Regions from separate parts of the Streptomyces sp. NPDC101110 genome, predicted to be linked through region 3. Evidence: riboswitches for the same ligand, from Rfam matches in the RefSeq annotation. Region 3 holds a riboswitch; each other region holds the start of a gene.
What was found. A riboswitch is a leader RNA that binds a small molecule or an ion and turns the genes downstream of it on or off. The one in region 3 is predicted to bind cyclic di-AMP.

Region 1: another riboswitch for cyclic di-AMP. It lies ahead of ACIQU3_RS05765 (peptidoglycan DD-metalloendopeptidase family protein); the one in region 3 lies ahead of ACIQU3_RS31305 (M23 family metallopeptidase).
Region 2: another riboswitch for cyclic di-AMP. It lies ahead of ACIQU3_RS00880 (transglycosylase SLT domain-containing protein); the one in region 3 lies ahead of ACIQU3_RS31305 (M23 family metallopeptidase).

What each region holds. Positions count from the first base shown of each region.
Region 1 covers NZ_JBIVZM010000002.1:535,566-537,757, reverse strand. Annotated here, with positions in the region: gene ACIQU3_RS05770 (alpha-galactosidase) at 1-374, shown strand, start outside; cyclic di-AMP (ydaO/yuaA leader) riboswitch at 689-843, shown strand; gene ACIQU3_RS05765 (peptidoglycan DD-metalloendopeptidase family protein) at 848-1,762, shown strand; partial or broken gene ACIQU3_RS05760 (DUF6250 domain-containing protein) at 1,870-2,192, shown strand.
Region 2 covers NZ_JBIVZM010000001.1:189,945-192,136, forward strand. Annotated here, with positions in the region: gene ACIQU3_RS00875 (HAD family hydrolase) at 1-269, shown strand, start outside; gene ACIQU3_RS00880 (transglycosylase SLT domain-containing protein) at 233-1,009, opposite strand; cyclic di-AMP (ydaO/yuaA leader) riboswitch at 1,015-1,190, opposite strand; gene ACIQU3_RS00885 (polyprenyl synthetase family protein) at 1,693-2,192, shown strand, end outside.
Region 3 covers NZ_JBIVZM010000016.1:78,680-80,871, reverse strand. Annotated here, with positions in the region: gene ACIQU3_RS31305 (M23 family metallopeptidase) at 151-939, opposite strand; cyclic di-AMP (ydaO/yuaA leader) riboswitch at 953-1,116, opposite strand; gene ACIQU3_RS31300 (M16 family metallopeptidase) at 1,309-2,192, opposite strand, start outside.

The sequences.
Region 1 (2,192 bases), on a different contig from region 3:
TCGGGGTCGGCGGTGACCTCACGAAGTGGACGCCCGGGGAACTCGCCGAGGCGGGCCGGTGGGTGGGGCTGTACAAGGAGATCCGGCCCCTGGTGCAGCGCGGTGACCTCTACCGGCTGCGGCCCCCGCAGGGCGGGCTGAGCGCCGTGCAGTACGTCCTCGGCGACGAGACCGTCGTCCTCGCCTGGCTCCAGGCGCAGCGCTACGGCGAGCCCGTTCCGGCGCTCCGGCTGCGCGGACTCGAACCGGAGGCAACGTACGAATGCCTCGAAACGGGCGAAGTTCACCGTGGGGCGCTCCTGCTGCACCACGGGTTGCGGGTCGGTCTGCGCGGAGACCTGGACGCCGCGGTCGTCCGGCTTAAGCGGAAGTAGCCGTTCTGTCCGAATGGGGAATTTCGGCCGCTAAGGCATAACGTGCCCCGATCGTAAAGGAGATGGGGTCGGGGCGCGTGACCATCGTCATATTCGTGACGATCCGCTGTCGTCATGTTCACGTAATCCCCGTATTGTTCAGGGATATTGAGCAAAGCGGGAGATCGGTAATCCACGCTCGGTGACAGCGCACGTGCCGACGTGTCGGGAAAAACGGCGTCACGCGCAACCGCAAGCTTGTCCCATTGCGTCTCGGTCGCTTACGTTCCACACCAATCCGGACGGACGCCTAATCCTGCCGCCGCCCGGAGCCCGCACACACTGACCCGAAGCACGGCAGGAGCGGGGGACCCACAGGTAAGACGCCTGTTCCGGTTCCCGGAACGGCTTGGGGTTCAGCCGCGCCCCCGCGGCCGGGCATCTCCAGCCCGCACCCGACAGCTCACCTCGCAGGCGACGGAGAGGAATTCGCCATGCCCGCGAAGGGTAAGCACCGCCGTCCCAAGACCCAGCGTTTCACCCGCTCCATCGCCGTCGCCGGAACCGGTGGGGCCGCCCTCGCCCTGCCGCTCATGGGGGCCGCCGGTGCCCATGCCGCAACGCCGCAGTCGGCTCCGGAAAAAGCCGTCCAGTCCGCTCCGGCCGCCGGGAAAAAGGGCGCCGAAAAGACCGATGGCGCCCACACGTACACCGTGAAGGCCGGTGATTATCTCGCCAGGATCGCCGACCGGCAGAACGTCAGCGGCGGTTGGAAGAAGCTCTACGCGGACAACCGTGAGGCCGTGGGCTCCGACCCCTCGCTGATCCACCCGGGCCTGAAGCTCTCGATCGGCAAGAATGCGGCGACCGCGCCGAAGGACCCGGCCCCCTCCGCCCCGAAGGCCTCGGCTCCGAAGCCCTCCGCCGCCGAGTCGGCCCCGAAGGCCCAGAGCGCCGCGAAGCCGGCCACCGCCGAGCCCGCCGCCGAGAGCAACTCCACCGGCTACACCCTGCCGGTGGCCGGTGCCGCCGTCGGCACCCCGTACCACATGTCCGGCAGCATGTGGTCCAGCGGCTACCACACCGGTGTCGACTTCGTCGTCCCGACCGGCACGTCCCTCAAGGCCGTCGGCGCCGGCACGGTCGTCTCCGCCGGCTGGGGCGGCGCCTACGGCAACCAGGTCGTCATCAAGCTGAACGACGGCCACTACGCCCAGTACGCCCACCTGTCCCAGCTCTCCGTGTCGGCCGGCCAGACCGTGACCGCCGGACAGCAGGTCGGCCTCTCCGGAGCGACCGGCAACGTCACCGGACCGCACCTGCACTTCGAGATCCGCACCACCCCGGACTACGGCTCGGACGTGGACCCGGTCGCCTTCCTGCGCTCGCACGGCGTCTCCGTCGGCTGACCCACCGCACGACCACCTGCCTGACACGCCTCCGAAGGCCGGACCCCGATCCCCGGGTCCGGCCTTCGGTGTGCGCGCGTGGGGTCGCCCGCCCCAAGGGATCGACACGCGGCGGGTCCCTCGACGAGTACGACCAACTCACGACGTATTACGCGGGCTACGGCGCCGACTACGACACCACGACCCGGCTGCGCCGTTACGTCGGCGAGCCCGGCGTCCGCCCCTGCTCCTCGACTGCACCGAGCCGCTGCTGGTGCCGAACGAGCCCAACCGGGTCCGGATCGTCTCCGACGGCTCGACGGCCCGGTGGTGGCACAACGGGCGGCTCGTCTTCGACCACACCGACCAGCAGCCCTGCACGAGCGGCCACTTCGCCTTCCGGACCGTCTGGAGCCATTTCCGGATCAGTGGGTTCCGGGTCTGGCGACTC
Region 2 (2,192 bases), on a different contig from region 3:
TCACCAAGGCGACCGGCCTGGCGCTGGCCGCCGAGCATCTGGGGCTGCGGCCGGCCGACACCATCGCCTTCGGTGACATGCCCAACGACATCCCGATGTTCGACTGGGCCGGCCACGGCGTCGCGATGGCCAACGCCCATCCCGAACTCAAGGCCGTGGCCGACGAGGTCACCCTGTCGAACGAGGACGACGGCATCGCCGTCGTCCTCGAGCGACTGCTGGGCGGGGCGGCTCAGTACGGGCCGTTGACGTTGTCGATCGAGCCGTAGCGGTCGGCCGCGTAGTTGCAGGCCGCCGTGATGTTGGCGACCGGGTCGTACGGGTCGAAGGAGGTGCCGGGCACGTGGTAGGCGGCGAACGTCGGGTCGATCACCTGGAGCAGGCCCTTGGACGGGGTGCCCGCGGCGGCGTTGGAGTCCCAGTTGTTGATCGCCTGGGGGTTGCCGGACGACTCGCGCATGATGTTGCGGTGGATGCCGTCGTAGGAGCCCGGGATCCCCTGCTGCGCCATGATGTCCAGCGACTCGCGGATCCACCCGTCGAGGCTGTTCGCGTAGGTCTTCGCGGACGCCTGGGTGGCCTGGGCGACACCGCCGGCGGGCTTCGCGGCCGGCTTGGCGGCGGACGACTTGGTCGCCGTCTCCTTCGGGGCGTCCACCGCCTTCGCGGTCTTCACCTTCAGCTTCAGACCCGGGTGGATCAGCTTCGGGTTGTCGCCGACGGCGGTGCGGTTGTCCTCGTAGAGCCGCTTCCAGCCGCCCGAGATGTCGTACTTGTCGGCGATGCGGGCGAGCGAGTCGCCCTTGACCACGGTGTACGTGCGGGACTTGGCGGGCTGGGCCGCCTGCTTCACGGACTGCGCGGCGGGGGCGCTCTGGGGCTCGGCGGCGCTCGCGTGCGCGGCCCCGAGGAGCGGGAGGGTGAGGGCGGCTCCACCGGTACCGACGGCGACGATGCCTCGGGTCAGCGGGTTGGTTCTGGGGCGACGGTGCTTGCCTCGTCCGGCCATGGCGATGTTCCTCTCCGGCGCCTGCGAGGTGAGCTGTCGGGTTCGGGCCGGGAGGTGCCCGGCCGTGTACGGCGCTGTGTGCCGTACACGGCTTCACCCCGAGCCGTGCCGCTGTGCGGACCGGCGACTTACCTGGGTCCCCCGCTCCTGCCACGCGTGAGTGAGTCGGTTCCTGTGGGGAGTCCGGGCGGCGGCAGGATTAGGCGTCCGCCGGACAGGGCCGGAACGTATGCGAGAGCACATGTCGGGAACAAGCACCTCAATCACATATCGCGTGGTTGACCTTGGTCGGGGGAGTTTGGGGCGCTTGATCCTTTGCGGGAGCCAAGGCTCAACTGGCTTTCGCGGAACGGCGGTACGGGTCGGCGCCGAGAAGGGAGGGAGTGGGGGGAGAAGTGATTGACCTCACTGATCACAAGCCGGAAGGGCAATTTCCACCAAGGGGAATTCACCGACTCATCACGGCAAATCGTGCATAGTTCACTACCCCTGGGTAAGTCGATAAATATCTGTTCTTATAGGTTGATCGAAAACATAGCGGTCGTGATCGGATACCACCCGGCCTGTAACCCTGGGCGCTGGCGGTGATCGAAACGTGACCGGATACGCTGACTGGAGTGAGAGCGGCGACCTATCGACAACCCGCGTAATCACCGGCAGACACAGCAGACAGGAGACCCCTCGTGACCGACGTCGGGCCGTTCGGGCTGAGCGTGCGGGACCAGGATCTGGAAGCCGACGTCCAGGCCGGGTTGGCGGCTGTCGAGGAAGGCTTGCTCGAGGCCACCAAGAGTGAGGTGCCCTTCATCACGGAGGCCGCCCAGCACCTGGTGCGGGCCGGCGGCAAGCGGTTCCGCCCGCTGCTCGTGATGCTCTCCGCCCAGTTCGGCGACCGCCACGCGCCCGGGATCGTGCCGTCGGCCGTCGTCGTGGAGCTGACCCACCTCGCCACGCTGTACCACGACGACGTCATGGACGAGGCCGCCGTGCGCCGCGGCGTCCCGAGCGCCAACACCCGCTGGGGCAACTCCGTCGCGGTCCTCACCGGCGACTTCCTCTTCGCCCGCGCCTCGCACATCCTGGCCGACCTCGGCCCGGAGGCCGTGCGGGTGCAGGCCGAGGCGTTCGAGCGCCTGGTGACCGGCCAGATCCTGGAGACGGCCGGACCGCAGGACGGCCGGGA
Region 3 (2,192 bases):
GGCAAGCGGGAATCCATGGATATTTTTTGGACAGCGGACATCCAAGGAGCCGTCCCGGGGGCCTTCAGAGGGAGCCGTCCGGGGGCCGCGAACGCCGAAAGCCCCGGCTCGGGGAGCCGGGGCCTTCGGGAACAGCGTCGCGGTGGCCGGTCAGAGGCTGACGCCGTGCGAACGGAGGTAGGCGACCGGGTCGATGTCGGAGCCGTACTCGGGGCTCGTACGGGCCTCGAAGTGCAGGTGCGGGCCGGTGACGTTGCCGGTCGCGCCGGACAGGCCGATCTGCTGGCCGGGGGTCACCTTCTGGCCGACCGAGACGCCGATGGACGACAGGTGACCGTACTGGGTGTACGTGCCGTCGTTCATCTTGATCACGATGTTGTTCCCGTAGGAGCCGCCCCAGCCGGCCTCGACGACCTCGCCCATGCCGACCGCGTGGACGGAGGTGCCGCTGGCGGCGTGGAAGTCCACGCCGGTGTGGCTGCCGGAGGACCACAGCCCGCTGCTGGCCTTGTAGGCGGTGGAGACGTACGAGCCGGAGATCGGGGACACGAAGGTGTTGAGGCGCTTGCGCTCGGCCTCGCGAGCGGCGCGCTCCTTGGCCGCACGGGCCTTCTCGGCCGCGTCCTTCGCCTTCTCGGCCACCTCGGCGGCCCGCTTGCGGGCGGCCTCCTCGGCCTTCTGCTTGGCGGCGGCCTCGTCGGCGGCCTGCTGCTGCGCGACGGCCTGGGCGTCGATCTGCTGGGCCACGGTGTCGCCCATGGTGACGACCGGGGTGAGACCCGTCTGCTCGGCGCTGGGCTCGGCGGCGAAGGCCGCGGGGGCCGCCACGGTGCCGATCACGCCCGTGGTGGCGAGGGCCGCGACGCCCGCCGCGCGGGCGGTGCCGCGCTGGATCCTGCTGGGACGACGGTGCTTCCCGGTGGCGCGAGTGAACGCCATGTGGTGGCTGATCCTTTCCTTCCTTCTCGCCTACCGGGTTAGCTGACGGGTTCGGAGCAGGAAGGTCTCCTACGGACTCCCTCGCGGCACGCGCGGGCGTCCGATTCACCCCAGGGACTGCGGTGGGTCCCCGGCTCCCCTGGCTCGCGCCGTACGGGGACTCGGCGATGACTGTCCGGTGCCGCGGGCGCGGCGCACTGCCTGACGAACAGCCCGGACGACGCTAAGCGGCGCCACTTTCAATTCCCAAACGGATCCCGGCTTTTGTAGCGCATCCCACAGGGCAGACAGGCAACTCCCATCCCAATTCGGGCATAAAGGGGCCCTGGTGTCTTGGAAGACAACCAGGGCCCCTGCACGCGCGTGCGGCTACTCGGCGGTGACGACGGTGACTTCGCCGATGCCGAGGGCCTCCACAGGCGCCTTGATCTGCGCCGCGTCACCGACGAGGACGGTCACCAGACGGTCCACCGGGAAGGCGCTGACGGCCGCCGCGGTGGCCTCCACGGTGCCGGTGGCGCCGAGCTGCCGGTACAGCGTGGCCTGGTAGTCGTCCGGCAGGTGCTGCTCGACCTGGTCGGCCAGCGTGCTCGCGACGGCCGCCGCCGTCTCGTACTTCAGCGGCGCCACGCCGACCAGGTTCTGCACGGCGACGTCCCGCTCGGCGTCGGTCAGGCCCTCCGCCGCCAGGGTGCGCAGCACCGTCCAGAGGTCCTCCAGGGCGGGGCCGGTGTTGGGCGTGTCGACGGAACCGCTGATGGCGAGCATCGCGGCACCGGTGCCGTCCGGAGCGGACCTGAGGACCTGGCCGAACGCCCGGACGCCGTAGGTGTAGCCCTTCTCCTCGCGCAGGACGCGGTCCAGGCGCGACGTGAGGGTGCCGCCCAGGCAGTACGTGCCGAGCACCTGCGCGGGCCAGACGCGGTCGTGCCGGTCCGGACCGATCCGGCCGATCAGCAGCTGCGTCTGGACGGCGCCGGGGCGGTCCACGATGACGACCCGGCCGGTGTCGTCGGCGGTCACCGGCGGCACGGGACGCGGCTCGGCCGGGGAGCCCGTCCAGGCGCCCAGCGTGTCCGCGAGCAGGGCGTCGAGGTCGATGCCGGTGAGGTCGCCGACGACCACCGCGGTGGCGGTGGCGGGGCGGACGTGCTTCTCGTAGAAAGCCCGTACGGCCGCGGAGTCGATCGTGGCGACGGTCTCCTCGGTGCCCTGTCGCGGCCGCGACATGCGGGAGTCCGCCGGGAAGAGCT